4 regions of the Paenibacillus chartarius genome follow, and region 1 is predicted to be linked to each of the others. Evidence: riboswitches for the same ligand, from Rfam matches in the RefSeq annotation. Region 1 holds a riboswitch; each other region holds the start of a gene.
What was found. Region 1 has a riboswitch for cyclic di-GMP ahead of ACFFK0_RS12065 (hypothetical protein). Riboswitches for the same ligand answer to the same signal wherever they lie in the genome.
Positions count from the first base shown of each region.

Region 2: another riboswitch for cyclic di-GMP. It lies ahead of ACFFK0_RS14055 (haloacid dehalogenase-like hydrolase); the one in region 1 lies ahead of ACFFK0_RS12065 (hypothetical protein).
Region 3: another riboswitch for cyclic di-GMP. It lies ahead of ACFFK0_RS16340 (putative bifunctional diguanylate cyclase/phosphodiesterase); the one in region 1 lies ahead of ACFFK0_RS12065 (hypothetical protein).
Region 4: another riboswitch for cyclic di-GMP. It lies ahead of ACFFK0_RS28915 (flagellar brake protein); the one in region 1 lies ahead of ACFFK0_RS12065 (hypothetical protein).

Region 1 covers NZ_JBHLWN010000046.1:89,035-96,582, reverse strand. Annotated here, with positions in the region: gene ACFFK0_RS12075 (hypothetical protein) at 1-321, opposite strand, end outside; gene ACFFK0_RS12070 (type 1 glutamine amidotransferase domain-containing protein) at 546-1,070, shown strand; gene ACFFK0_RS12065 (hypothetical protein) at 1,078-1,446, opposite strand; cyclic di-GMP riboswitch class I at 1,533-1,634, opposite strand; gene ptsP (phosphoenolpyruvate--protein phosphotransferase) at 1,714-3,465, opposite strand; gene ACFFK0_RS12055 (glucose PTS transporter subunit IIA) at 3,458-5,350, opposite strand; gene ACFFK0_RS12050 (hypothetical protein) at 5,454-6,125, opposite strand; gene ACFFK0_RS12045 (CoA-binding protein) at 6,591-7,016, opposite strand; gene ACFFK0_RS12040 (C39 family peptidase) at 7,031-7,548, opposite strand, start outside.
Region 2 covers NZ_JBHLWN010000054.1:25,537-33,084, reverse strand. Annotated here, with positions in the region: gene ACFFK0_RS14080 (heavy metal translocating P-type ATPase) at 1-415, opposite strand, end outside; gene ACFFK0_RS14075 (copper ion binding protein) at 497-697, opposite strand; gene ACFFK0_RS14070 (metal-sensitive transcriptional regulator) at 726-1,067, opposite strand; gene ACFFK0_RS14065 (response regulator) at 1,237-1,875, opposite strand; gene ACFFK0_RS14060 (sensor histidine kinase) at 1,847-3,274, opposite strand; gene ACFFK0_RS14055 (haloacid dehalogenase-like hydrolase) at 3,344-4,027, opposite strand; cyclic di-GMP riboswitch class I at 4,178-4,267, opposite strand; gene ACFFK0_RS14050 (thioredoxin family protein) at 4,551-5,198, opposite strand; gene ACFFK0_RS14045 (TlpA disulfide reductase family protein) at 5,219-5,776, opposite strand; gene ACFFK0_RS14040 (cytochrome c biogenesis CcdA family protein) at 5,795-6,517, opposite strand; gene ACFFK0_RS14035 (hypothetical protein) at 6,510-7,190, opposite strand; gene ACFFK0_RS14030 (C40 family peptidase) at 7,364-7,548, shown strand, end outside.
Region 3 covers NZ_JBHLWN010000067.1:83,464-91,011, reverse strand. Annotated here, with positions in the region: gene ACFFK0_RS16360 (glycosyltransferase family 61 protein) at 1-237, opposite strand, end outside; gene ACFFK0_RS16355 (DUF3369 domain-containing protein) at 723-2,282, opposite strand; gene ACFFK0_RS16350 (sensor histidine kinase) at 2,279-3,805, opposite strand; gene ACFFK0_RS16345 (hypothetical protein) at 3,833-4,219, opposite strand; gene ACFFK0_RS16340 (putative bifunctional diguanylate cyclase/phosphodiesterase) at 4,423-6,201, opposite strand; cyclic di-GMP riboswitch class I at 6,289-6,371, opposite strand; gene ACFFK0_RS16335 (response regulator) at 6,468-6,833, opposite strand; gene ACFFK0_RS16330 (C40 family peptidase) at 6,907-7,548, opposite strand, start outside.
Region 4 covers NZ_JBHLWN010000120.1:40,434-47,981, forward strand. Annotated here, with positions in the region: gene ACFFK0_RS28895 (N5-glutamine methyltransferase family protein) at 476-1,591, opposite strand; gene prfA (peptide chain release factor 1) at 1,718-2,791, opposite strand; gene ychF (redox-regulated ATPase YchF) at 2,879-3,979, opposite strand; gene ACFFK0_RS28910 (aminotransferase class V-fold PLP-dependent enzyme) at 4,095-5,360, opposite strand; gene ACFFK0_RS28915 (flagellar brake protein) at 5,456-6,160, opposite strand; cyclic di-GMP riboswitch class I at 6,301-6,387, opposite strand; gene ACFFK0_RS28920 (glucosaminidase domain-containing protein) at 6,524-7,195, opposite strand; gene tadA (tRNA adenosine(34) deaminase TadA) at 7,427-7,548, shown strand, end outside.

The DNA of each region.
Region 1 (7,548 bases):
GATCTCATCGCCGAGGGATTGGGCAATCAGCATAATGTCAAGCAGCTCGTTGATTCGCTCCTCCACTATACGCTCGATGCTGTCGGTTCGATGCTCCTTCTCCGACACCTTACGCATGAGATACGCAATTTCCGATAATTCGTCAAACGACAGCTTCTTCTTCGCCGGCATGTTGCCGAGATCGGCAATGAGACCGGTCAGCTCCGCTTTGACGCTGGGCAGCACTTCACTTCGCTGACAAGCATCGCAGGTGTAGATCGGGACATTCTCGATATCTACTTTGTTCAGGTAAATGACGGTGCGTAGGCGGATATTCATCATACATCCGCACTTGCAAGTCTTTTGCACAAAATCCTCTCCTTCAGACCCCCATGAAAAGAGCACACACCAAGCAAATTGGGCTTAGCGCCGTTACCCGATATATTCGATTCGGACGAGCATATTCCTGCTCCTGAAGCGCAGTTAGTTTTTGACAACACGGGACATATGGTAAAATGGGAGCGAAGCATTGGCGCAATAATGGAAACATCAGACGGAGGGATCGCATGAGGCTGACAGGTAAGAAAGTCTTAAGCTTGGTCGACGAGGAATTTGAAGACTTGGAGCTTTGGTATCCGGTTTACCGGGTTCGCGAGGAAGGCGCGGAGGTACACTTGGCGGGTGCGGAGAAAGGCGTAATTTATACCGGCAAATATGGTGTTCCTGCGAGGAGCGACTTTTCCTTTGATGAAGTGAACGCAGCGGACTATGACGGCTTGCTCGTACCGGGGGGCTGGGCGCCGGACAAGCTGCGGCGTTATCCGAAGGTACTGGAGCTCGTTCGGGAGATGGACCGGTCCGGCAAGCCGATCGGACAAATATGCCATGCCGGATGGGTGCTTATCTCAGCGAAGATTTTACAGGGTCGCAAAGTGACGTCAACCCCGGGGATCCGCGACGATATGGAGAATGCCGGCGCGGTGTGGTTCGACGAGGAGGTTGTCGTTGACGGACATCTTGTATCCGCACGCCGTCCGCCGGACTTGCCGCCATACGCGAAAGCGTTCTGCGACGCCTTGGCCGGCAAATGAATTCGACTCAATACGAAGCTGTAACGCGTATTTCCCCATAAAACGGAGTCTGAACAGGAGCGATGACGAGCTTATGATTGCCGCTCGGCAAGCTCCTGCTCAGCTGCTCGAGATCGGTTAAGAACGCTTCAGGTTCGTTCCAGGCTTCGCGTACGGATGCCTCGTCCAGCTGAGGCAGCACATATTGCGCAACGTGCGTAGGCAGGCCCAGCATCATATGTTGTTCGCCGTTATCCGTCCCCAGCTTCATCCAGAACAACTGCTCCGAACAAGCTGCGGCCGATAATCTCCATGTACTGCCGTCCTTGTTCGGCTTCAGCTGGTCAATGAGATATCGAACGAGTTCAGGCATAGTTGGCACGAAAGTCCCTTGCATTCTCAAAACCCCTTCTTGGAAAAAAATAAAAACTGCTCCCGAAATGAGCAGTCTCTCTCCGTATGGTCCGGAAATGCACTACAAATTTCGGCAACCCAGCCGCCTTTGCGGGCATCGGCGAACGATGCGGCCGCGTTAGGCCTGTGGCTTTGCGTCCTTGATTTTCACCAAGTTTGCCCTTTACGATTTGTATAACTTTGGAACTACTTCCATTGTACCATAAACGAGCGGTTTGGCAACGGATTTTTATGAAAATATGTGCAGCATTCAGTCACGGCAGCTCGATGCCGACACCGAATACTGCCTTTCCGCTTCGCTTAGCCGTTCATGAATTTCTTTAGCGGTCGGCAGCTTGAGCAGCTCCTCGAGCAGCTTCCGGCACTCCGCTTGATCGCTTTGCAGCAGCCTGTCCTTAACCTGAAGGATGGACTGCACCGAAATGCTCAGCTCCTCAATGCCAAGGCCAAGCCAAATTGGAAGCGCCTTGACGTCGCCGGCGAGCTCCCCGCAGACGGCGACGGGAATACCGGCGTTTTTCGCGGCCTCCACCGTCATGTTGAGCAGCCGCAGTACAGCCGGATGGAACGGCTCATACAAATGGGCAATCGTTTCGTTCATCCGATCGACTGCAAGCACATACTGGACGAGATCGTTCGTCCCGATCGAGAAGAAGGCCGCCTCTTTCGCCAAAGCATCCGCAATCATAACGGCCGCCGGAACTTCAATCGTGATCCCGACCTCCATCGCGGCATTGTAGGGAATCCCTTCAGCGGTCAGCTCCCGCTTCACCGAGTCCAGATGCGCATTCGCGGCACGCACCTCTTCCAGAGAAGCGATCATCGGATACATCATCTTGATATTGCCGTAATGGCTGGCTCTCAGTACGGCTCGCAGCTGCGTGCGGAACAGCTCCGTCCGGTCAAGCGAAATGCGAATGGCCCGATACCCGAGGAACGGGTTATCTTCTTTGGCCAGCGCCATATAATCGAGCCTCTTGTCTCCGCCGATGTCGAGCGTACGAATGATCAGCGGTTTGCCGCCCAGCTTCTCCGCCACTCGTCGGTAAACATCGAACTGTTCCTCCTCAGACGGCGCGCTGTCGCGGTCCATGTACAAAAATTCGGTGCGAAACAGGCCGACCCCGAGAGCTCCGCTGCGCAGCGCGTGTTCGACTTCCTTCTCCGTATTAATATTCGCCGCCAGCCTTACAAGCTTCTGATCGACCGTCACCGGTGCGATGTCCGCAATTTGCTGCAGCCGCTCCTTCTGCTTGAGCAGCGCTTCCTTCTTGGCCCGGTACCGCTCGACGATAGCCGGCTCCGGATTCACATACACCATGCCCTCTACACCGTCGACAATCAGCAAATCTCCGTTCTGAATCGGCTTGATCAGCTTTCCTTCCATGCCGAGTACGAGCGGCAGCGCCATCGCTCGGGCCATAATCGCCGTGTGTGACGTCTTTCCCCCGAGCATTGTGGCAATACCGAGCACCTTCGACGGGTCGAGCTGGGCGAGCTGGGACGGGGCAAGCTCCTTTGCGACCAAAATGTACGGATGATCGGTCGGCGGTATGGCTTCCTCCTCCATATCTCCAAGCAAATGCTTCAGCAGCCGATTGCCGACGTCTCGAATATCGAGCGCCCGTTCCTTCATGTATTCATCGTCGATATGATCGAACATGCCGACGAACTTGTCGATGACTTCCTTCACCGCAACTTCAGCCGCTTTGTATTGGCGCTCGATGATCCCCTGAATTTCGTTCATGAAGATCGGGTCTTCCAGAATGGCCAAGTGCGCATCGAAGATCGTCGATTGTTCCTGCCCGACGACTTCTTTGAATTCCTGCTTAATATATTCCAGCTCGTCCTTCGAAGAACGAATACCTTCGTACAGTCTTTCGAATTCGTATGCCAAATCCGTCACATCGATCGCTTTATCCGGAAAATCCCACTCCCATGCAGGAACGACGAACGCTTTGCCGATCGCGATGCCCGGAGATGCTCCTATCCCTTTAATCATGTGCACTCCCCTTTGCCGTTTGCTCCGATTTCAGTACGACCGACATGACGGATGCTTGGCCGCGCTTTACGGTTTTGAACGGCGCGAAGCTCCAGGAACGTACTTTATCTGAATTCGTGATGACCATAGGTGTGGCTAGAGAAGTGGCGAGCTTCTTCACCTTGCTGTAGTTGAACCTTACCAGCAGCTGACCAGGCTCGACGCGGTCGCCTTCCTTAACAACGGCCGTGAACGGCTTGCCGGGCAAATTCGATGTGTCGATGCCGATGTGGAGCAGCACCTCGAGTCCTTGCTCGGTCTCGATGCCCAGCGCATGATGCGTCGGATATATATGCATGATGCGCCCGGCTACGGGAGAGACGAGCTCACCGCGTTCCGGATAAAAGGCAACTCCGCCGCCGACAAGCTTCTTTGCAAAAATTTGATCCGGCACTTCCTCGATCGGGATCATTCGTCCCTGCATCGGCGCATTGAACGACACGAGCTGGACATCCTTCGTAATGGCCTTCATAATTTCTTCGCGGATCAGTTCCGAATATGTGCCGAACACAACCTGTACGTTTCCTGCGCCCAAACGAATGACTCCCGCTGCACCCAGGTGGCGTAGCGCCGCAATATCGACCAGCTTGTCGTTCACCAGCGTTAGACGAAGCCTCGTTATGCACGCCTCGAGCTTCTTGATATTCGACTTTCCTCCCAACGCCTGCAAAATGAGAGGCGAGCGGTACGGAATACTGCCTGCCCACTCCTCGAGCGGCGAGCCTTCTTCACGGCCCGGCGTCGGAATGCGGAAGCGGCGGATCGCCCACCGGAATAACAAGTAATACAGCAGCCCGAACAGAATTCCGATCGGCAGGATCAAGATTCCGTTATGGGAGAGGTGGAAGTTGATCACATAATCGATAAATCCGGCCGAGTACGAAAATCCATGATGAATATCCAGCATGTAGGCGATGCCCATCGCAAGACCCGACAGCAAGGCGTGAATGATGAACAAATACGGAGCCACGAACAGGAAAGCGAATTCGATCGGCTCGTGCACGCCGGTCAGGAACGATGCCAGTGCGGCCGTCATGAACGTCGCGCGAATGCTCGGCTTCAGATCCTCGCGCGCTTCCTGAATGATGGCGAGCGCGATCGCCGGCAGTGCGAACATCATGATCGGGTACAACCCCGCCATATAGATACCTGCAGTCGGGTCGCCCGCAAAAAAGCGCGGCAAATCGCCGTGAACCAAATGACCGTCCGGAGACTTGTACTCTCCGACTTGGAACCAGAAAAAATTGTTGATAATGTGGTGCAGGCCGCTTGGTACGAGCAGCCGGTAAATAATGCCGTAAATCGTTACACCGACAGGTCCGAGCCCAAGCAAAAAGGTGCTGAGCCGCTCCATTACTGTCTGCAGTCCGGGGCCGATAAGCACAAACAAATAGGAAACAACAATGGTTGCAGCGCCCATAAATAATGGCACGATACGAGGCCCGCCAAAAAACTGAATGTATTCCGGCAGCTGCACCTCTTTCAAACGGTTGTACAGAATCGCCGCGATCAGTCCGATCAGGATCCCGCCGGATACCCCAAGCTGGAACGTATCCCCCAAATAATGCTGTGTTATGCCTGTCAGCAAGACATAGCCGAGCAAGGCCGACAAGGCCGAAATTCCGGCGTTATCCGCCAGGCCCAGTGCAACCCCGACGGCGAAAATAACCGGTAAATAATGAAAAATGCTCATGCCCGCCAAATACAGCACTTCACCGAGCGGTCCGGCGTTTATCGCATCCCAAGGCAAGTCCGCAAGACGCAGCAAAATCGCTGCAACCGGCAGCGCGATGGTGGGGATCATGAGCGATCGACCCAGCTGCTGCAAATTGCCCATCCAGTTCAAGTCAGCCGACCTCCTCTATTACTTACGATGGTATCGATTAGAAGCGATTTTGTCAAAAAGAAAAAGCGGGTCCGAAGACCCGCCAGGCAGTTATTGCCAATTATTAGAATGCGTTGTTGAAGCCGAACTGGGATTGAACGTTGTTTTGACCGCTGTAAGCTTGCTCGTTGCCGCGCACGCCGTAAGCGAAGGAGCCGTAGTTCACATTGCTTTGGCCGCCGAATTGCTGCTGCTGTGCAGGCGTGAAGGAGTCGCCGCGCAGGCCAGCGTCATGGCCGAGCTGGTTACCGCGGTAGTTGGCCGTGTGATAGCTCTCCGAAGAAGGATAGCTGCCGTATTGCTGGCCAAAAGAAGAAGCTTGGTTAATAGCAGTACCTTGGTTGAAGGATGTGCCGATTTGGCCGAAGGAACGGGATTGCGTGCCAAACGGGCTGTTGAAGCCGAATTGGGATTGCACGTTGTTTTGACCTGTGTACGCTTGCTCGTTGCCGCGTACGCCGTAAGCGAAGCTGCCGTAGTTCGTTGCCGTTTGACCGCCGAATTGCTGCTGTTGCGCAGGTGTGAAGGAGTCGCCGCGCAGGCCGGCGTCATGGCCCAGTTGGTTGCCGCGGTAATTAGCCGTGTGGTAGCTATCCGAGGAAGGGTAGCTGCCGTACTGCTGCTGTTGGCCTTGAGACTGACCGTAGAACGATTGTACTTGACCGACCGGCTGATATTGGCGCTGGAAACCTTGGTACTGGGAACCGATGTTGCTGCCGAACTGTTGGTTGTACATGGATGTTCTCCCTTCTATTTTCGAGGTTCAAAGGTCTTCATTAGGATGCCTGTATCCGGTTCTCCCTGAAGCCTTTATTAGTGTGAACAGGATTTATTTTTTTATGTGTAAATTTTAGAAAAAAAAAGTCCCGATTTCTCGAGACTTGTGAATGGAGCTGTCGGCCTGAGGCCGGGAGTGGACTGCGAATTGAAATATGAGGGCTGCGGCTTCGTAAACTCGTGTTCCCTGCATGAAATAACACAAGTTCAAAGGCGCACGCTTACGCTCTTCGTAACACAAGTTCAAAGGCGCACGCTTACGCTCTTCGCCCCATCTCCTTGCTCCGTCCACGCCCCTTGGGCTCGGCGACATTCTAAAGTCTTTAGACGGAAAATCTTAAACCCGAAAAACTTGAGCTTAAACTCTGATACAAAAAAACGCCCACCTGCAGCGGTAGAACCGGATACAGGCGGGCGAGGGAGATTAGGAGCGGTTCGGTCTCAGCACAGCGTCTTCGACCTTGATGCAGCGGTCCATGATCACTTCAAGGCCGCCTTCCCGGGCGATCGATGCGGCTTCATCGGATGCGATCCCAAGCTGAAGCCACAGTACTTTCGCCTTGATTTGGGCGGCGTCGCGGGCTACCTCGGGAGTGTGCTCGCTGCGGCGGAAGACGTTGACGATGTCAACCGGCTCCGGTATGTCCGCTAACGTCGGGTAGCTCTTCTCCCCGAGTATCGTTTCGGCGTTCGGGTTCACCGGGATGACCCGGTACCCCCGATTCTGCATCGCTGCAGCGACCATATGCGATGTTTTCTCCGGGTTGTCGGACAAGCCGACAACCGCGATATTGCGGGCCGATTCCAAGATTTCCTTGATTCGCTCGCGCGAAGGATTTTCGAAGGCCACCGGACATCCCCTCCTTAAGTGTTCGTATAGGACAGCGCCTGCTTCCCCATTGTTTTCCATACCTCGATGAATTGCGCCTTGTTGATGCGCTGCGCTTTTGCGCCGGATATCGGATCGTTCACATAGACGTTCTCAGCGTCGTAGCCAACGAGCAGCACAGCGTGCTCGGCAAACGTCGTCCGAATCGGGCCGATGGCCGTATCCCATATCATCCAGCGGGTCGGCTGGTTATAATCAACCGTATTCCAAACGACAACCGGATAGCCCGCCGCTACTTGCTGCTCCAGGGCGTCAAACGATTTGCCCGTCAAGTCGACTGCACCGGGCAAATACTTCTTCAGAAGCGGAAAAAGCCCCGCGTGGTAAATGCCGAAGCCCCTGCCGGTCTTGCCGGTAACGTCCCCGACAAAACCGACATTCGGATTGCCCCAATATACAATATTGCCTTTCGAATCGGTCTGCATTGCCGTTCCGTCTTTCGGCAGCTCGGCAGCCAGCTCCAGCTTGTTCTTGGATATGCCGGCATACTGCA
Region 2 (7,548 bases), on a different contig from region 1:
GCTGCTCCACTTTCCTCACCATATCCGAAGCGGACACCTCAGCAGGTGAATATTCTACTCGTGCCGTCTCCAGTGCCAGATTGACGGTTGCTTTGTACACTCCGGGCAGTTTGCTGAGCCCCTTCTCAATCCGGGCGGCACAGGCGGCACAGGTCATGCCGCTGATTTCAAAATCAACGGCTTCTTTGACGGTATCGTATCCGATCTCTTGAATTTTCCGCTCGATTTGGGGAAGTTTAACTTTATCCGGATCGTAAGTAACGGACGCCTGCTCGAGAGCAAAGTTAACTGTCGCTTCCGATACACCTTCCAGTTTGTTTAATCCTTTCTCAATCCGGTTTGCGCATGCGGCACAAGTCATACCCGATATTTGCAAGGTCGTTTGCTGTTTTTTTGGGGATTCCGTGTTTTGCATGTAAACCGCCTCTTTCATACCCCTATAGGGTATTTATAATAATAAAAAGAAAGGCCACCAGCAAGTGACCCCCCATGCCTGTTAGGCAACCTCGTAGCCTTGTTCTTCAATGGCTTCCTTCACGGCATCCAAGGATAATTTATTTTCATCGTATTCTACAGTAACCGAGTTGCCTTTCAGATCAACACGAGCCGACGCACCTATTTCTTTTAAGGCTTTCTCAATGGAATTGACACAGTGTTGGCAGGACATACCGTTCACTTTAAGTGTTGCTTGTTTCATACAAATCCCTCCGATATTTATGATTTCATTATTTCATTAATTTATTAACCGTAATCAACAATTCGTCAATGACTTCATGTTCTCCGGCCTGGATGCGTTCCACGACACAACTTTTCATGTGTCCTTCAAGCAAAAGCTTGCCAACGCTGTTTAAGGCTGACTGAATGGCCGCGATCTGGTTCAGTACATCGTCACAATAAGTATCCTTCTCAATCATCCCTTTAACTCCGCGAATTTGGCCTTCGATACGGTTCAAACGGGATATCAAGTTGTTCTTCATTTTGTCCGAATGATGGCTTTTCCTTTCGCTTTCTGGAGAACAACAAGAACGGTCAGCTTCATCCGGTAGCAATTCCTCTTGGTTCGCCACGACTTATCACCCCACAACAAATATACTATACCCCCTTAGGGTATGTCAAGATGAAATTATTCTAGTCAAATGAATTTGTTCGTCTTTAACTCAAGAAGAAGCTTAATGTTTGTAGGACAGAAAAACAGCCCGGTCTTCCATTAAAAGCCGGACTGTTTGCTTTGAGATTCTAATCAATTATCCCAAGACGCTTGGCTTTTCGGGCAGCTTCACGGCTGGAGCGGGTTCCCAGCTTCTTCAGAATACGATTCACATGCTTTTTTATGGTGCTTTCAGTTGCATGCAGTTTGCTTTGAATATTTGATTGCTTGTACCCTTTATGAATGAACCTTAATATTTCCTGCTCGGCTGAGGTTAACTGCTTACTACGTTGCTCTCTTTTCATCCGCCGAAATTCCTTCACCAGCACACCAGCCGAATCCGGATGAATGTAATTCAAATTATTGTAGGCAGCGCGAATAGCGCAGGGAATATCTTCGAAGTGGGCCTTCGTTACATAATTGACTGCCCCTGCCGCATACGTATCCATAATTGCCTCTTCCTCGTCGATGCCGGTCAGCATAATGATCTTGGTTTGCTTTATTTCCAAAATATCCATGGCCGCTTCAAGTCCGTCATACCCATTATCGGATAAAATAAGGTCCATGAGCACAACATGCGCGTCACTAAGCCTGGCGAGATGAACCGCATCCTCCCTGTTCGCCGCCGAACCGACGACGACAAGATCATGCTCGCGGCTCAGGAAACTTGTGAGTTGGTCACGCCAGACGGCATCATCCTCAACCAACATAACCTTGATTTGATCCAATGTCCCTCACCTCGGTTAACGGAAGCGAATGGGATCGAATCCTTTTGTGTGGAATTTGAATTACGACCGACGTCCCGACATTCAATTCGCTTTGAATATCGATCGATCCGTCATGCTGCTGAATAACATTGTAGCAGTACGTCAATCCGAGACCGAAGTTTTGCTTGCGATGTTTGGTTGAATAAAATGGATCGAACAAATAGGTAAGCTCGTCTTGTGATATTCCCTTTCCGTTATCCTTAAAGACGATCGTAAGATGCTTCCGCGTTTCGCATACCGAAATGAACAACATTCCTCCCGGCTCCATCGCTTCGGCCGCGTTGACGATGATATTGTGGAACGTTTCCTGAAGATGAACCGGATCGCAGAGTAGATAAATCGCCTTATTATCAACATCCGTATGAACCTGAACGCTCCGCTTTTCCAAGAACACTTTCGTCATCGAAAGCGCGCGGCTTAGGATGTCCGTTACCTCATGAATCCCCTCTTTCAGCATGATATCTTGCGTCCGGTTTTGAATGCGCGTCACCATATCCAGCATATGCTTGGTCGAATCAAGCACAACGGCTGCATCGCTCGCAATTTTCTCCTGATGAGACGAAGCTGCCAGATTTCGAATCTGATCGGCGACAATCCGGATTTTTCCGACCTCATTTTTAATCGTGTGGTTCAATATGCTTGTCCCGTACGAGATGGCGCGCATCGTACCGTCCAACCGGTCCTTTTCGAACTTTATCCGGACGCCGAGTACGCCATATTTGATGCCGAGGAGCAAAAATGTTACCAGCAGAATCGTAATCACAAACGGCATAAACCGCCATACTTCCTGAACATCGAAAAACGCCTTTAATGTATAGTTCGCCACGATTTGAAACAGGATCGGGGGAAATGCAACAATATTGGAAAATAAACGGCTTCTTTTCCGTTTCGGATTCTTCTCTTTCATAAAACTGTATGTTAACAGGATAAGACCAACGATCAGATAAGGTACGCACCAAAAAAACAGCGCTTGAAAGTTATGCTGGATCGGGGGAGTGAACGACGTGAGGAAAAGCATCCCGATGATCGGGATGGGAAGCACCCCTGCGAGGATCATTTTCTTTTTACGGCGGAATAACCCGGAGTAGCTGACGGCGAACATCAAAAAACAATAAGGAAGTCCATTATGATTCATAAACGAGCCGAACATGTGCATCTTTAATAAGAATGCTTCAAGGGAAGGCGTAGAGATTTGATACTGCTCCAGATAGGGCAAGATCGTTTCGGTTACCGCGCGCGACAATCCCCCGCCACCGCCTGTAAATGCGGTAAATGCCGCCCAGCGTGTCGGTTCATTTTTGGGATTGATAATCAGCAAAATGGCTGCAATCGTCCACAATGCAATGAGTACAAAGACCATTCGGTCCAACTCCTTTAATCGTTTTGACTACCGATTAAAGAGGAGCGCCGTCGTGGACAGAGGCTTCAATTATGCTCGAATCAAGACAGCCTCCCTCTGTATCGACTTCATCCATTTCTTTTTCTTGTTTGCCACGATGATCGGGTAATGGACATGCTCCAGCATCGGCAGATCGTACTTGGAATCTCCAATCGCCATCGTCATTGCAGGATTCAAGCGTTGGATGTAATTGCGCTTAAATCCTTTCAGCTGAGAAAAGTCGATTCGAATCCTCGAATCCTGTTTAACGACGGGCAAACATACATAGGGAACCTGAAAATACGCTCCGTAATGCTTTACGATCAAATCGAAATTGGTTGACAACAACGTGACCTGAACTCCTTTTTCCTTCAAATAAAAGATGAGATCGTGCACAGGAACGATAAATTGCCTCTTGAGCATTTCTTCAAAATACCTTTGAGCGTATTTCTCTAGCTGTTCATAGGCGTACTTCCCGAACTTTCTTTGCACAAATACGTGATTAAACCAATCTCTCGACAAACGATCCACTGCAAGATAGAATGGAGCCGCAGCCAAGCAGTAAACAAGAAACAGCCACCATAGCAGCCGGTTCTTCAGGCGTTCTCTCTTGATGAACAAGTAAAACTGTACGATGTTGCTTTTGGTAATCGTATTGTCGACATCAATAACCGCATGATTCACCCCATTGGCCAATATTCCGTCAAACTGCGAAAAATCTCTACTGTGCTTCATTACATCTCCCCTCAGTTAGTTTGAATTTCCTAAGACCTCGATCTCACATTAATCCCAGGACATATCGAAGACGATCACTTCCTTTCGTCAATTTTTTCTAAAAAACAAAAAAGACACTACCCCAAACACGTAGTATCTTCTGGATGACTGTAGGGTAACCCGGCTATCATTGCATAATATTATGCAGAAGACCCGTGGCTTTGCGTCCCTGCCTTTCGAACAGGTTTGCCATTATCCAAGTCAGACTTATTACCTATTATTATATTACCAGGTTGTGGAACAGGCAAGAACCAAAATGGGAAATTTTTGAATTTGTCGAATAATCGCTTGAAAGAGTTTAGTACTTTTTTCCTCAGGCCCAGATAGTCTTTGTTCTCAAATCATATTTGGTAGATTATCGTGACATCTAGCGACACGTCTATTTCAACTCCACCGATGAGTGCAGAATTGAGTGATATTTGCCATGGTAACCCGACATTGGAATAATAAAAGGCTTTTAAACCTTCTTTGCTTACATGATTGGCTAACGAGAAATCGTCCATTCCAATTTGATATCGGTAATTCCATAGGCCGCCAAGGTACGATTGAGCAACGTCTTCATCCGATCGGTTTCTTCCATGCTCACTTCATTTGTCGAACGGAGCGTTACGACGCAAGAATCATGATGAAAGGAAACCCGCTCAAGCGAAGTGTCTGCCGGAAACGGATTGTCAAATCCTTCAGGCCGGGTGCGCAACAATTGTTGAATCGTTGTTATTCTTGGCGCTTTAACGGAAGTCTTGTTGATCACCGTTGTCTCCACCGGAACGGCGTTGCCGTTTTGGAACAAATAGATCGTGTAAGTTTCGGTAGTCTCCCGGTTTTCTTCCCGCGGCGCTTCCGATCGCAGCGATCCTTCTTCTATCTGTCTAATCAAGTTCCATACCTCTTCCGTTTCTTTAAAACCTTCAATACGGTACAATTCAACGCCGCTGTCATCCAAAAAGAGCGTGGTGGGATTCATCTTAATGCGATATCGATTGGTCGTTTCATGGTCAACATCCACATAGACGACTTCATATGCAAGCTCTTTTTTGCAGGCAAGCAATTCTCCGATGACCGTATTCATGGAGCGGCCCATCGGACAAGCGGATAGTGTTAACAAAATCAATTTTTTAACCGATTGACTCATGCGGCATAACCTCTCCCGTCTTATTTGATATTGGAAACAGCTTCTTTCATAATGTCGTAATTAATCGCGCCCTGAAACTTTTCCCGAATCACTCCGTCCGAGTCCAGCAAGAATGTCGTGGGATAGGCGACAACCTGATAGGTTTGCATGACGTCTCCTTCCTTGTCCAGAACGATGGGGAACGTGAGCTGTTGCTCTTTCACAAATGCTTGTACGTTATCCGGATTTTCCTCGGTAGGTGTCAGGTTAACACCCAAAATCACAACGTCTTTCGATTGGTAATCCTCATAAAATTTTTGCATATGGGGCATTTCCACCCGACACGGCGGACACCATGTCGCCCAAAAATTGACCAGCACTTTCTTGCCCTTAAAATCAGACAGGTGAACAGGATTCCCTTGCAAATCCGTAAGCGAAAATTCCGGCGCAAGCTGCCCCTTCAGAATGCCCGTCTCCAGGTTTGCTTCCCCCGATTCCGCAATTTTTCCGGTTTCTGAAGAAGACTTGTGAAAATAATCGTATCCGCCATAAACGACGAGCCCTATCAAAACCAGAACAGCGATCATGCTTTTTTTCATCCGTTTCATCTCCACTCGTTAAAAGTTGATCTCCCAAAACGTATATTGGGATAGCCAGGCGCTGATCTTCTGCAATTGCCCGGTAAACAACAGAAACCCCAGCCCAATGAGCAGCCAGCCATTCAGTTTGGACAGGAGAGGTATCCATCTGTTCATTTTTTTCATGAACTGCAGCGAATACGTCAGCAACCATGAAATCAGTAAAAACGGAATACCCAATCCGAGGGAATACACGGCCAACAACCCAACCCCGTTCCACAGCGTTTCGGCAGACCCGGCCAGAAGCAAAATAGATGACAACGCCAACCCTACACAGGGGCTCCAGCCGGCGCCAAAAGCCACGCCGGTAAGCAGCGAACGGATTGCGCCGCGGCTCCTGTTCGTTTTGATTTCCCATGTTTTACCGGACATCAACAGCCGGAGATTTAATAATCCGGCCATTTGCAGACCAAACACAATAATCAACAGACCGCTTATTTCTTGGATCAAATCGCGTTCCTGGGCAAAGAAGCGGCCAATAAAGCTTGCCGAAGCCCCCATCGCGATGAAAACGAGACTAAAACCCACAATAAAACTAAGAGACTGAACAATCAGTTTCCCCCGATGCACGACCAGTTTGCCATCTTGAAAGGACGAGCCCGTCAAATGGGAAACGTAAGCGGGAATGAGCGGAAAGACGCAAGGGGATAAAAAGGATAGCATCCCCGCGGCAAAGGCTGCGAAAACCGAAATATTATCCATGAGAACCTCCTTTTTTCACCTTCTCGTCCAACCAGGCCCATCCGGTCAAACCCGTGGCAACGAGCAGAAAAATCAACTGCTGTTTACTGAAGGACAAAAGCCACATCGGACGATCGGGGACCAGAAACCATAGCATCGCATGTCCAATCGAGAACCAAATGGCGTATGCAAGTCCTATTGGCGAATCGGATCCTCTTGAAGAAAACAAGAAAGACATGAAAAGAACCGCTGTTAATCCGGCGCTTGCCGCATGAAACCAGGCCGGCTCCTCCCCGATCATGAATAACAACACTTGGCAGGCCGACCAACCCGCGAATGCATACGTGATGAAAATGTCGACCCACATTTTTAAAGGAATGTTTTGCTTCAAAGCCTTCTGCCAAATATAGACCGCGGCAACCAGGCTTGCCATCCATTTCCCGCGTTCCCCGCCATCGAAATAGATGAAAGAAACAGGCTGTTGGATGGCTTCAACCGGATGAAAGAGCAGGTAGCTCGCTTTCCAGACGATCAGCCACAGCCAGAATGCGTTTGATACGCAGGACAAGATCAACCCCCGCTCCGGCATGTTTCGGAGCCGATATTGTAACATCAACCAGCCCGCCGCCCCAAAACTGAAATACAAAATCAGTTGTCCGTTCAAGACAAAAGAACCGATTTGAATGCTGCGCAAACCCCCACCTCCTTGCAGATGAGGATAACGCTTCTTTTTAAAGAAATGATTAAGCGATTGGAAAAATGTACATCCAGGTTCACTGCATCTCCTGTGATAGGCTTGGATTAGACCGCGAGCCGATATTTTCCGCCGCGGGAATTATCCAAATCCACAAGGAGGAATTGCAGTTGATGAAGAAAAAACTGGCTATGGCACTGTTTGTAACGACTTTTATTGCCGGAACGATTTCATTGGGACAAGACTCCGCTTCGGCGGCCAAGGGTGATGCCGTCATCGTGAAAAGTGTCAATTTTCGGGACAAGCCTTCCCTAAGCAGCGAGCGCATTCGTTATTTGCAGGCAGGTGAACATGTGAA
Region 3 (7,548 bases), on a different contig from region 1:
CGTAACGTCGCCGCTGTGATGAACTTTGTAATAGCGGGTATACCGAGTTTTTCCATACCGGGCAATCAAGTACTTCTTCGTCGCGGTATATAGCCCTTGAGGGCGGATTGTCCAGGACGATCGTGCTCCTGCGAATCCTTTCGAAACCGAACTTGCGGCTCCAGCCGTTCTCCCGGATGACTGCTGCGAGCGGGTCTTCGCAAGAGTGCGCTTTGTTCGTAACCGTACCGTTTTCACTTTGTCACTCCTTAGGCAATCAATGATCGGCGTTAGATGATAATAGAGTATTCCGGCGAACGGCCGCGATGATGGTTGATTGTCCCGTCAAAGGTAAAATGGGTGTTGACCCGCAGTCATGATAGTCATATGGATATCAGCTCGGGTAAATTAGACAGTATTTCGGCCGGAAGCCCCGAAGCGCAGCCGCGATTGTCCCGCTGCAATCCGGATAACATAAGCAAAGAACCTTCATTTCCAGGGTACGCTTGGAATTGAAGGTTCTTTTTCGATATAAACAGAGCAAATGGATTCATGTAAACGTACAGCCATTTTGATCAAACTTCAAATGGCTGCACTTTCGCAGTCATCGAGCTTGGATAAGCGGCTGTTTGAGAGATTGCTGTATTTACGCAGGCATTTCCGGCGGGAAGATGCATGTCCATTGATTCGCCTTTTCGGAAGATTCGCCGGAGAACATGGCACACTGCGCCTGCGCCATCTGCCTAGAACAGCTTGGTATCCGAATATTTATCGCGAATTTTCAGCAGGTCCGGCAGGCAGTCGAAGAAGATGTCAACCAGCTTCGGATCGAAGTGCTCGCCGCGTTCCCGCCGGAACAAATCCAGAATGTCGTCGAGCGGCCATGCCTTCTTGTACACCCGGTCGCTGCCAAGCGCGTCGAAGACATCGGCTATCGCCGTAATCCGTCCGTAAATATGGATGTTTTCGCCGGCAAGTCGGTTCGGGTAGCCCTGCCCGTTATATTTTTCATGATGCTGATTGGCGATAATGGCGGCGGCGTTAATGATGCTGCGGTTGGAATGGTTCAGCATGGAGAAGCCGATGCTCGTATGGCTCTTGATGACCTCGAACTCTTCCGGAGTCAGCTTGCCGGGCTTGTTCAAGATGGCGTCCGGGATCGCCACCTTGCCGACGTCGTGCATCGACGATGCGAGCCGGATCAGCTCGGCTTCCTCTTCGGGAAGGCCGTAGCGCAGCGCCAGCAGCTTCGAATATTCCGCCACCCGTTTGACGTGATAGCCGGTTTCCTTCGAGCGCGTCTCGGCGATTTCGCCTAATGTGAAGATGATTTCTTTCTGCGTGTTCTCGACCTCTTCATTCAAATAAATGTTTTCGAAGGCGACCGACACGTTGGAGCAGTAAATTTCGATCAAATAGCGGTCCAGCTCGCTGAGCTTCTTGGAGCCGTCGAAGTAAATGACATTTTCCATCCCGGTTTTGCTCTGAAAATAGCTCACGAAGTGATCCTCAAAGAAGTAGGAGCGCTTCTCCTGAAACGACTGCTCGATCAGCTTCAGCACAGCCGCAGGAACGATTTCGTCGATCCGTTTCTCCACGTCGGATGCGAAATCCCCCGTTGCTGCAAGGACATAAATTTCCTCCTGGCCCTTCGCTACGGCGAAGGAGTTGCAGTGCAGCGCATTCTTATGCAGATTCAGAATCGAGGTCAGCTGCGTCAATACGCCGGAGGCGAATTTCTTCAGCGATTGCAGCTCGAACAAGGCTGCGGACGATTTGATGATTTTCTCCAGGCCGATTTTGTTGTTCTCAATCACCATAATGTCCCGGTATGAACGGAGCGCCGCCATGATCGTCGTGAACAGCTTCTGCGTCGTCAGCTCGGTCTTTTCCTTATAATCGTTAATATCGTAATCCGTAATTACGAGCCGTTCCGGAGCTTGACCGGGCTGGCCGGTCCGCAGGATGATCCGCACCTGGCGGAACTTTAATTCGTCACGAATGAACTTGGCGATCCGCAGGCCGGAATCGTCTTGGTCCATAACTACATCCAGCAAAATAATAGCGGTATCGGGATTCGCTTCGATGATGCGCTTGGCTTCCGCTTCGGTGTAGGCGCTTAGGAACTCCAAAGGCTTGTCGTCAAACACGAAATCGCTCAGCACCAGCTTGGTCAGCTGGTGAACTTCCTGCTCGTCGTCGACGATGAGCAGTTTCCACGTCTCCGTTGCAAGCTCACGCTCGTCCGGGCCGGCCGGGTCTTCGTCGGCGAATATCAGCAGGTCGTCTTGATTATGGGTCATGAAAGTTCTCCCTCGCTCATCGGAATATGGATCGTAAAGGTCGTACCCGCACCGACTTCGCTTTCGCATCGGATCGTTCCGCCCAAGGACTGCGTAACCAGGTTGTAGACGATATGCATGCCGAGGCCCGTACCTCCGGCACCGCGTTTCGTCGTGAAGAAAGGATGGAAGATTTGCTCCACGATTTCAGGGGGCATTCCCTTGCCGTCATCGGAGTAGCGGATCGTAACGCCGGTCTCGCTTTCGGCGATATCGATCCGAATCGTTCCTTCCGCATCGGCATCGTAGGCGTGAATAATGGAGTTCATAATGAAGTTCGTAATGATTTGCGAGAGTGCGCCGGGATCGCTGGTAATGGCGGCCGATTCGCTGCCCTGCACGGAAACCTGAAGCTTCGTCCGCTTGAGATTCGGCTTGAGGCTGACCAGAACTTCCTGAACATACTGCTTGACGTTGAAGCTTCGCCGTATCTGTGCGGAGCGGTCGACGGCGACCTGCTTGAAGCTCTTGACGAGCTCCGAGGCGCGGGCCAGGTTCGTCTGGAGCATGCCGGTCGTTTCGCGCACCGTCTTCAAATACTCCTCCAGGTCGGAGCGTTTCATTCGGCTGGATTCGTAGAGCGCTGCAAACTCCTTCGATTTCTCGTCGATGTACGATGCCGCCGTAACGCCGATTCCGAGCGGCGTATTAATCTCGTGCGAGACGCCGGCAACCAGGTTGCCGAGCGCGACCATTTTCTCCGATTCGACCAGCTGCTTCTGGGTTTGCCGAATGGTGTTCATCGCTTGCTCGAGCTCATTGTACCGGCCTTCGAGGTTATGCACCATTTCGTTGAATGCGGAAGCGACCTCGCGAATTTCCAGGGATGCGTTGTCGAGATGGATATCCTTGTAATTTTGCCCTTGCTTGACCGACAGAGCGGCTTCCCGCACGCGCAGCAGCGGTCGGATGAGCATGGTGCGAATAATGGCGGACAGCACGAACAGGAGGAGGAGTGTTGCGGCCAAGCCTACGGCGATGATCAGTGTCGTGCGCTCCCGGACAAGCTTTGAAGTATCCGTTGTGTCAAGCAGCAGCTCGATGGCCCCGAACGTATTGCCGTCCTCCTTAAGCGGTGCGGCGAGCAGGTCCTTCGGCACGCCGTCAGCCTCGTCCCGCATATGGGTAACCGACGTACGGCCCGATTCCACGGTCTGCAGGATCGCGGGAGGTGTAGGCTGTCCGATCCGCTCCCGGTCCGTAGCTGCCAGAACGGACTTCTTACCATACAATGTGAGCTGCAGCACGTTCTTGTTTTTATATTGGATATAATCGAAAATTTGCTGAACATCGGTGATGCTGTGGGATTCCTCATATCGCCCGTTGATCGCAATGGTCATTCCGTTCAGTTGACTGATGTATGTTTCCTCTACCGATTTCTGCAAGCTGTAAGAATCGAACCATACGATGACCGACATCATCACGAAGGTGACCGCCGTAACAAGAGCAATCATTCTGGACTGCAGACTTAATCTACGAAACAACAAAGCGGGCACCTCATCGCAGCATAGTTATTGGATGGTGAAGTCAAACGACTTGGTAATGTCGTAAGGCGTATGGTCGTTATTATGAAGGGAAACGCGCAGCGTGTGCGGGCCGGGACTTAAGTCCTTGAATACCTGTACCTCGGAGGCGACTGCAATCTTCTCGCCGTCGTCCAGATACATGTGAATATGTCCTTCTCCTTCCTTGCGGGCGGCGCCGAGCTTATCCGGAGCAATGAGCATATCGGTCGTAAGCTTGACGGTGACTTGATTGCCGCTTACCTCGAGCTTGACATCGAGCGTCGGCTTGTGGTCGGAATGAGCTTGAGCATGAGATGAGGACGAAGGTTTGGCGGCTCCGCACGCCGTTAAGCTGATCGACAGCAGAAGGAACAAAATATTCCGTATTTTCAATTGATCCACCTCTTGGGAGGAAACTTGTTGCATCTATTATAGCGCGACCGGGAAAATGGTGTAAACGGCTTCCCGGCTATATATAGGTGTTTTTGAGGGAAATTGTCAAAACTTGTAGCTTGCCATAAAGAAACCCCGCAGGGAAATACCCAGCGGGGTCATGCTTCTTCGCAATGCTGTATGTGGCTGCGGCGCAGGCGACATTAGCCTGTCAGGGCCGCTGCGTGCTGCCCCGGTTCGCCCAGAAGCGCGTACGCTTCCCGCAGCGGGAGCGGACGTCCGTACAAGTAGCCCTGCGCGACTGTGCAGCCGAGCTCCTCCAGCAGCTGCGCCTGCTCCTGCGTTTCGACACCTTCGGCGACGACGTCGAGCTGCAGCGCCGATGCCATCAAAATAATGCCGCCTACTACGGAAACGTGCTTGTCGCCCTTGTCCATATTCCAAATAAAGCTGCGGTCGATCTTAAGCGCATCCAATGGAAACTGGGACAAGTAGTTGAACGAGGAATAGCCGGTTCCGAAATCGTCGATCGCTATCTTGATCCCGAGCTTATGCAGCTCGTTCAACGTATCGATGAAATACGGCACATTCTTCATCGCTGCACTTTCCGTAATTTCCAGCTGCAAATAATGCGGCTCCAGACCGGATTCGATCAGCGCATTATGGATGTTGCGGACGAAGTGGAGCTGGTAAAATTGCGACACCGAAATGTTGACGGCGATATGTTCAAGCGTATGCCCTTGCTCCAGCATGTCCCGGAACTGCCGGCATGCGGTCACAAGCACCCAGTTGCCGATGCCGAGAATATGTCCGCGCTGCTCCGCCAGCGGAATGAACGAAGCCGGTGGAATGAGGCCGCGGGTCGGATGATTCCAGCGAAGCAGCGCCTCGAAGCCGATAATGGAGCCGTGGCGGATCTGCGGCTGGTAATACAGCTCAAATTCGCCCCGGCCGAGCGCCGCAGTCAGGTCGGACTCCAGGAACAGCCGCTCCGCCGAGTCGGCGGCATCGGAAGGGCGGAAGAACTCGTAATGATTGCGCTGCTTCTTGGCGCTGTACATCGCCGCATCCGCATACTTGAGCAGCTCTGCGGCATCTCCGGCATGCTGCGGATAGAGGGAAATCCCGATACTGGCGGAGATGTGCAGCGGAATACCCGATATATGAAACGGTTCCCGGAGCGCGTTCAGAATGAGCTCTGCGACCTCCTGCACATCGTCCACATGGTCGTACGGGGAAATGATGGCCGTAAATTCATCGCCGCCAAATCGGGCAAGCGTTACGCCAAGCGGCAGCTGGCTGCGCAGCCGCACCGAAGCCTGCAGCAGCAGCTCGTCGCCCGCTTCATGACCGAGTGTGTCGTTGACATGCTTGAAGCTGTCCAAGTCGAACAACAGGAAGGCGGCCTTCTGCTTCGTCTCGGCGGCTTGGGCGACCGATTCCTGAAGCGCCGCTTGCATGAAGGTGCGGTTCGGCAGTGACGTGAGCGTATCGCAATAGGCGAGCCGCTGCAGCTTGTCCGTCACTTTCCCGATCACGACGACGTTAAGGGAGGCAACTAAAACAAATGGAAAGAGATCGCTTACAAACTGCTCCAACGGCACGTTCAGCTTCAATTCGAACAGCGTAGCGAGAGCTATTATGGCCGCTCCGAACAAAACAGAGGTGCGGTAGCCGTACTCAACGGCATATAAGAGCAGAATGCTTTGCATAATCCAAATCGGGGAAAATACCGACCAGTCGGGAATGGCCAGAATAAGGCTCAGCAAAGAAATATCCATGACCATCAGCGCAACGGGGAGCTTGCGGGCTTGGCCGCTGAAAGCCTGGGTGTCCACCCATCTGGTTAAAATCAGCGCCCATAGCGAAGATAAAACGATGAGAAATACATAGGACAAATCGAACGCGGACCGGGCCATAGCAATACATATCATGATCGGGGTTAAGAGGTGTCCTAAGGAAAATAACCAGCGGTTGCGCATAAAAGAGCTCCTTTGTCTGTATCAAAAAACGGCGTCTACAGCAAAAAAACCATCCCGAAGGATGGCGGAAAGCTCTCTGACCCATCGTTCGGCAGCCCGGCTGCCTTAGATTTCTCCTTAGGCCCGCAGCTTTGCGTCCTTGCTTTTCAACAAGTTTGCCTTTGTCGCTTTTTCCACATTATACACGAATATAGTCGAAAAGTCCCGTATTTTTTTGTGACAAGTCATTTAACATTAGTACATTTGGCTTATGGGCTGCTAAGCGATCACAACCGGTTCATCAGCCGCTTGATCGATTCGCCCAACCGGGCGGCGTCGAACGGCTTGACGATAAAATCGAGCGCCCCGGCTTGAATCGCCTCCACCACGTTGTACGAATTGCCCATCGCAGAACAAATGATCACCTTCGCCCGCGGATCGACTTGTCGAATTCTGCGCACCGCTTCGATACCGAAGAGCTCGGGCATAACGATATTCATGGTTACGATATCGGGCCGAAGCCGGATGTACATCGACACGGCTTCGAGCCCGTTCTCGGCCTCGCCCGCCACCTCGTGCCCCGTCTGTTCGATCATTTCTTTAAGCAGCACCCGCATGAAAGACGAGTCGTCCACAATTAATACAGAAGCCATCGTCGTCCCCTCCGCAATAAGGTCTATACTGTACCATATGAGACAGCATGCCTTGTCATGAGAGGGGAATGAACTAAATGACCCGCTTGGCGCCGACAAATTTGGGACCCCAGTAGCTGCTCGTCAGCGAATCGATGTGAATGCCGTGTGTCGAAGTAGCTGAAATAAAGGCGTCATTGCCCAAATAAATGCCGACATGACTGATCCGGCCGATCGTGAAGAAGACGAGGTCGCCCTGGCGCAGGTCGGACGAGGCTGCCGGCGTGCCGGACGAAGCCAGCATTTCACGGGACGTCCGGGGCAGGTTAATCCCGTATTGGCTGTACACGTAATTCACGAAGCCGGAGCAGTCAAAGCCTGCGGTTGTCGTGCCGCCCCAGGCGTACCGGATGCCCGTAAGCGATTTCGCCGTTTCGATCAGCCCTCCGATTCGATCTGCTGCTGGTGCCGGCGGAGCCGCAGCGGGGACGGGAGCGATCCAGGCGGGTGCGTGATCCTTGCCGTCCTTGCAAATGATTGCGATGCCGTTTCGGCTGTCCCAGCTTAACATGTAGCCGAGGGTCTCCGTGATGAAGCGGACGGGAACGTATACGTGGCCCTCGTAAAATAGTGCAGGCGAGGCCATCGTCACCGGCTTTCCGTTGATTGCGGCGTCGGCGGAGCCGGTGACGAGCCGGATCGAACGGTCGATGGCATGCAGCGTCAGCTCAACCTC
Region 4 (7,548 bases), on a different contig from region 1:
TCTAGTAAAAAGGAGACCCGGTCCGCCTTTGCTGCTGTCGGCAGGGAGGGGGCCGGGTTTGTTTCGTTAAAACATTCCGGTGCCGCGGTTTCCATTTAGGAATGGAACTGTGTCGCAGGGCAAGAGTTCCAAGCCGTTAGCGATGTGGAACATCGTTAACCCTCCTTGGAGCCGTTGGAGTGGCCGCCGTAACGATGTAAAACATCGTTATCGGCTTGGAGAGTTCGCTAGGAACCCCATTGCGGAGCATCTCGTCACTTTGCGAGCGTATATGATGTATGAAGAGGAACCAGCTTTCGCCGTCCTCACTGCACAGGCGGTGTTCCCCAGTAAAATATTTGCCAACTTACTTAACGAAGCGGTATAAATCATAGCGCTTAAAATCAAAAAAAGGGCCTCGTCTCCCATATCACCGCGGGATCCGAGGTCCATTTACCTAACCGTAACGGCCGTTCTCGACGAGACGGCTTCTCCGCTATGCTCTGACGCGGTCGTACACGATCACGTGCCGCGAAATGCCGGCGAGATCCAGCACGATCTCGCTCTCTTGCCACGCATGCACGCTTTGCAGCAGCGCCAGCACCCCGTCGGCCTGGCCTTGGCCGACCTCAAAGGCGACGAGCTGCGGCAGGCGCGGCAGGCGCCGCAGCTCGTCCGCCAGGCGGCGGTAGAAGACGAGCCCGTCTTCACCGCCGACGAGCGCCAGCTGCGGCTCGTACAGCCGCACCTCCGGCTGCAGCCCGGCCATGTCGCCGGCCGGGATATACGGCGGGTTCGACACGAGGATGTCGAGGTCGACCCCGCCGCTGATGTAAGGCTCGAGGAGGTCTCCCTCGAGCCATTCCACGCGCGCGCCGTGCCGCGCCGCGTTGCCGCGGGCCATCTCCAGCGCCGCCGCGGAGATGTCCGAGCCGTACACGCGCCAATCCGGGCGCTTGACGGCGATCGTCACCGGGATCGCACCGCTACCCGTGCCGACATCGCCGAGCACCGGCCGCCGGGCCGCCGGACTTTCCTCCGCGACTGCGCCCGCAGCGCCGCCGACCGTCGGCGCCGTCGCGCCTCCAGCAGCCCCGCCGCTCGTCGCCGCCGCATTACTCTGCTCTCCGTCGCCTGCATCGCTCATCGCCACCGCAGCACCCCGGCTGCTGCCAGCCGCACCGCCGGCACCATCATCCCGGGGAGCGTCCGGCCATAGCTGCGCGCCCAGCTTCAATACCCGCTCGACCAGCAGCTCCGTCTCCGGCCGCGGGATCAGCACCGCCGGCCCTACACGAAAATCCAGCCCATAGAACGTTTGCTCGCCGATAATATACTGCACCGGCTCGCCCATCGCTTTGCGGCCAAGCCACTGCTGCCATTGAAGGCCTTTCTCATCTTCGGGAAACGGCTCGCTCCAGTTCAGCAGCATTTTTGTCCGGCTCCAGCCTAACAGCTCCTGCAGCAGCAGCTCAGCATTAGCGGCAGCCTCCGCTACTCCGCGGCCGGCAAGCCACGTACACGCTTCGGCGTATGCCTCGCGAATCGTCTTGCCGCCCCCGGCACTCGACCGCGTCCAATCCGCATCGCCCTGGCCGCTCAAATACGTCACGTCCGACCAATCGCCGATTTCCGCCGCCCCCTATTCCAATCATCCATTCCCCGCTATCCGGAAGCCTATCAGCAGCCGTCACAAAACCAACTGCACCCAGCCCCTATAGCGCCACAAACGCCCAGCTTATACCTCTTCTTTGATATCCAGCGAATCCGTTTGCGCCGCTAGCGTCAACGCATTTACGATCTCGTCCATATCCCCGTTCAGCACCATGTCAAGCTTGTGCAGCGTAAGACCGATTCGGTGGTCCGTCACGCGGCTCTGCGGGAAGTTGTAAGTCCGGATCCGCTCGCTGCGATCGCCCGTACCGATCTTGTTCTTCCGCTCGCCGGCATACTTCGCTTCCTCTTCCTGCCGCTTCATGTCAAAGATGCGCGCCCGCAATACCTGCAGCGCCTTCACCTTGTTGTCGTTCTGGGATTTGCCGTCCTGACAGGTCGCCACAATGCCCGTAGGCACGTGCGTCACGCGCACAGCGGATTTCGTCGTGTTCACGGACTGTCCGCCCGCTCCGCTCGAGCAGAACGTATCGACGCGAATATCGCTGTCCTTAATCTCGATATCGAACTCTTCCATCTCCGGCATCACAACGACCGTCGACGTCGACGTATGAATGCGTCCGCCCGACTCCGTCACCGGCACCCGCTGCACGCGGTGCGCCCCGCTCTCGAACTTCAGCTTGCTGTAAGCGCCCTTGCCGTTCACCTGGAACACAATCTCCTTGAAGCCGCCGAGATCGTTCAAGTTCGCGTCGAGCACCTCCGTCCGCCAACCCTGCGCGTCCGCATATTTCGTATACATCCGGTACAGATCGCCCGCGAACAACGCCGCCTCGTCGCCGCCGGCCGCGCCGCGAATCTCGACGATTACGTTCTTGTCGTCGTTCGGGTCCTTCGGCATCATAAGGACGTGCAGCTTCGCTTCCAGCTCCTCTTTCCGCGTCGAGAGCTCCTCCAGCTCCATCTTGACCAGCTCTTTCATCTCGTCGTCGAGCTTCTCCTGCTGCATCTGCTTTGCCGCGTCATACTGCTCCAGTACCGTCTTATACTCCATATATGCATCGTACGCTTCTTGAAGGTCAGACTGCTCCTTCGAATATTCGCGCAGCCGTTTCGTATCGCTCGTGACGTCCGGATCGCAGAGCAGCTCGCTCAGCTTGTCGTACCGGTCGGCCAGAGCCTGCAATTGATCCAACATGTTCGGTTCACCTCTAATCGATAAATTCTGTTCCTACATCATATGAAAAACGCCGCGAGAAGTCCATATCCCCGGGCGTCCATAATCTTACACGTTAAAACGGAAATGCATGACGTCCCCGTCCTGCACTACGTATTCTTTGCCTTCCAGCCGCAGCTGGCCTCTTTCCTTCGCCGCGTTCATCGAACCGGCCGCGACGAGGTCTTCGTAAGCGACAACCTCCGCCCGGATAAAGCCGCGTTCGAAGTCGGAGTGAATAACACCTGCCGCTTGCGGCGCTTTCGTTCCTTGACGAATCGTCCAAGCGCGAACCTCCTGCACGCCCGCGGTAAAATACGTATACAAGCCAAGCAGCTTGTACGCCGCGCGAATCAGACGGTTCAGCCCCGATTCCTGCAGCCCCAGCTCCGCCAGGAACATCTCCTTGTCTTCGCCTTCCAGCTCGGCGATCTCCGACTCGACCTTGGCCGAGATCGGCACCACTTCCGCGCCTTCGGCGGCCGCGTACTCCTTCACCTTCTGTACGTACGGATTGTCGTCCGCAGATGCCACTTCGGCCTCGCTGACGTTCGCCGCGAACAGCACCGGCTTCATCGTGATCAGGTGCAGGTCGCGCACGAGCAGCCGCTCTTCGTCCGTCAGCTCGACGCTGCGCGCCGGCTGGTCGTTGTAAAGCGCCTCCTTGATGCGTTCCAGGCACTCGACCTCTTGGGCGTACTTCTTGTCTCCGCCCTTCATATTTTTACGGGAGCGTTCAATGCGCTTCTCCACCGTATCGACGTCCGCAAGGATAAGCTCCAGATTGATCGTCTGAATGTCGCCGAGCGGATCGACCTTGCCTGCCACGTGCGTAATATTCTCATCCTCGAAGCAGCGGACGACGTGAACGATCGCATCCACCTCGCGGATATGCGCCAGAAACTTGTTCCCCAGTCCTTCGCCCTTGCTTGCGCCGGCCACCAGACCCGCGATATCGACGAATTCGAATGCCGTCGGGACAATGCGCTCCGGTGTCACGATGTCCGCCAGCTTCTGCAGACGCTCGTCCGGCACTTCAACGACGCCGACGTTCGGATCAATCGTACAGAACGGGTAATTGGCCGATTCGGCCCCCGCTTGAGTAATCGCATTGAATAAGGTCGATTTACCGACGTTCGGCAATCCGACAATGCCTGCTTTTAACGCCATCTATAGACACGCTCCCAGCCCAATTAGCAATCTTGCTCTCTTCAACTACACAATTATATAGTATCTGAGCCGCAAAGTCACCCTTCGCTGTGATTCCGGCATCCGGAAGCGCTCCTCACCTCGCAAGCTCCCGCACCGCCTTCAGCCCAAGCTCCACTTCCTCCGGAGTATTATAAATACCCGGTGTGAAACGAGCGTAGCTCACCTGATACGGCGAAGACGTCGCAATGATCTTCTTCTCTTTGAGCCGGTTCACCGTTTGCTCGGTCGTATACCCCTGAACCTCGAACGCGACGATCCCCGAGGACAGCTCGCCCTGCATCGGCGTATGCACCGTAACACCGTTAATTTCCCGCAACCCTTCCTTAGCCTGCCGATGCAGCTCCGCCACTCTGCTGCGAATGCGGAGCTTTCCGATCGATTCCACCCAATCGAAAGCGTCTTTGAGCGCCCAGCGATGCTCGAGGGAATGAAAGCCCCCCGGGGTCATTTGCAGCCCGTCCATCTTCTCCGGCCTTGGCAATCCGAATGTCATCGCATCCATGACGTACGTAAAGCTCGGGATCGTCGGCCGCATCATCTGCCAAGCTTCCTCCGTAGCCGCGATCAGGCCGGTCCCGCGGGGACCGTACAGCCACTTGTGGCAGCCGGCGACAAACACATCGCAGCCAAGCTCGCCAAACTCCTCCGTTTCGATTCCGAAGCCGTGTACGCCGTCTACGACGACCCAGATACGCCGTTCCTCGTCCCGCTCCCGATTCATCGCCTTGACCGCACGGCAAATTTTCGCAATCGGAAGCTTGAGTCCCGTACTGGAATGCACCCAGGTTAACGCCAATATTTTCGTACGCTCCGTAATGGCTCCGGTAACCGATTCAACGATCAGCTCCTCAGTTAACCGGCTCAAGTCCTTGTACAATTCGACAAACCGGCGTTTTCCCCCCGCCCGCTCCGCTGCCAGCCGTATCGCTTCCAGATGACTGTAATGATCATGCTGGGTCGCGATGACCTCGTCACCCGGACCTAGCTTAAATCCATGGTAAACCAGTCCGAGCCCCATGGTCGTGCTGTCGGTTAGGGCTATCCGCCCAGGGTCGTCCACCCCCAAATACCGCGCCGCGGCAATCCGCACCGATTGCGAATACTGATTCTCGTGATCCAGCACGTATGAAACCGGATCGCTGTCCAGCTTGTCCCGATAACGAACAATAGCTTCCCTCACCGGCTTCGGGTGGGAAGCTATAAATTGTGACGCACCTAAATGTATGTAATCCGTAGATAGCTCGAATTGCCGACGAACCGTATCCCAGTTCCATGTTCCGTCGTGATCGTCCGACGCTTTCCTTGCTGCCCGCTCCTGAACTGGAGAAACGATTTCCATAACGATGTACCCTCCCAAGGCTGTTCCGCCACATGTCCTGACCTATTTTCCCTGGGCTGGGCTATCCTTATGCACCGCAATCGCTGCCGTTTCCGTTACGCTCGCGCCGCTTTGGCTTGAGCCTTCGCTTGATTCAGCGCTTCCCGCTTCTTGTTCTCTTCCTTTGTCCGGTAATATGTCTCCACCTGCTGCTTCAACACATACGCCCTCAGACTGTTCATCTGATCCGCGGACATATTCGTAAACTGCGCTCCGTAATAGTAGCCGTACTCCTTCTTTTCGCGGCGCACGATTTCCGCCTGGATCGGCACTGTACTGCTCAGCTTCATCTCCATCTCCAGCTGTGTCGCATTCGCCAGCTCAAAATGACCGAACATGGAGAACCCGATCCCGCTTATCGAGATGTTATTGATCGTCAGATTCACCGGCTCTTCCAGCTCGCGGCGCTCCTGCGACTTCGCTTCCGTAATCGCCTGAAGCAGGCCTTCCTCCGCCACTTCAATCCGCGGGTGCTCCCGGCGTTCCGCGAATTTATTATTATTTTCCGGCGGATTCAAGATAATGAGCGAACCGTTGGCCTTCGCCACGACATGCGACTCGAACACATGAATGCCCCCGGTGGAATAAATCGTAATCTTCACCTTGTCGCCAAGATTAAACGATTTCAGGTCGGACATTTCTACCTCGATGATATCGCCTTCGACATAGGTCAGCTGGCCTGTGGAGACGTAGTCCTTCTTCATGACGACCGTGTTGCTGTTCAATTTGATTCCGAACGGATTTGGCTTATTGCCCGACATAGTTTTCACGCTTCTTTGGATTGGTGGGGTTGGAACAGCTGACATTGGGTAACCACCTCTCTTCTTCAAAATAAAAACCCGGACCAGATCCTCTTGTTGAGGATCTGCCCGGTTACGAAGAAACGGCAGCTACGCCATACTTCGGTAACCAGGCGATCATGACTCGTTTGAGCTTTAGACCCTCGGCTTTGCGTCCTTACCTTTCGGTAAGTTTGCCATTATCGGTATTCATATTTCATTCGACAAGTTATTAGGCATCCTGAACTAGATTGTACTGTAAGTATACCTACTGCAAGTCACAAATTCAATCGATTCAAAGAAATTTTATAGTAATTTGATCCTATATAAAATGTGCATGCTGCGCTATTGACCGCCGCCTGTCAGCCTCCGCAGCACGGTGCCGAATTCAGCCCAGGTTAAGGGGGCATCCGGGTCGTGCGGCTGATTGATCAAGCCCTGCCGGGACAGCCATTGCATAGCCTCCTGCTTCCAATCCGTTACCGGCGCCGTCGGGGCCGAACCTGTCGAAATGGCTTGCATTTGTTCGCCGATCCGCAAAATATCTTGCCCATATGTCGTCCCCGGTACGGCCCACTTGCCGTTCAAATCCTCCCAGTTCGGTGCCGTCCCCCGCAGGCCCGCCGATTGCAAAATCGAGAACCGCGGATCGACGAGCGTCGTCCCCGCCGGAAGCGGCGCCGCCGTCGCGTACCCGTACAGGTGCTGAATTTGAGCCTCGATACCTAGCTCCGGAGTCGGGAAGGAGGCCCCCGCTTCCGTACGCGACGTACTTCCCAAGCCGGCAAAATTGTTCTGCGACGCGTTCACCGAACCGCCGAACCGCCAATAATTCGTTTCCAAAATCGATTGTGCGAAGGCGAGGTCCCCGCGCACATGGTATCTGCGCCCAATGGATAAATACAATTCTGCATAATCAGGAGCTGATGGGTTCACACTGCGAACATATTGGCGCATTTGATCGGCGGTCATGGTAGGTGCGCCAAGGATCGGCGTCCCGCTGCCAACATATGCCATAGCATTTTCCCCCTCATGTTGAGTTAGAGTTATCCCCTGCTAGTTTATGCACAGCCTTCGGAATCCGTACGGGCAGCTGCCCAGCCCAGCTGAAAGCTTGCGCAGCCGCGGCTCTTCCCCTATGATTAGTGGAAGATTATACCCTGTTGATAACGATTATCCACAAGGTTGTCCACAACATGTTAACAACGAATGCTTGTTCGTGGATTATCCACATGGGGATAAATCAGGATGAGGAGTTGTCCACACGTGGAGAACGAGAACCACGAGTTTTGGATGAGAGAGGCGATCGCCGAAGCCCGCAAAGCCGAAGCGCTGCGCGAAGTACCTATCGGAGCTGTCATCGTGAAGAA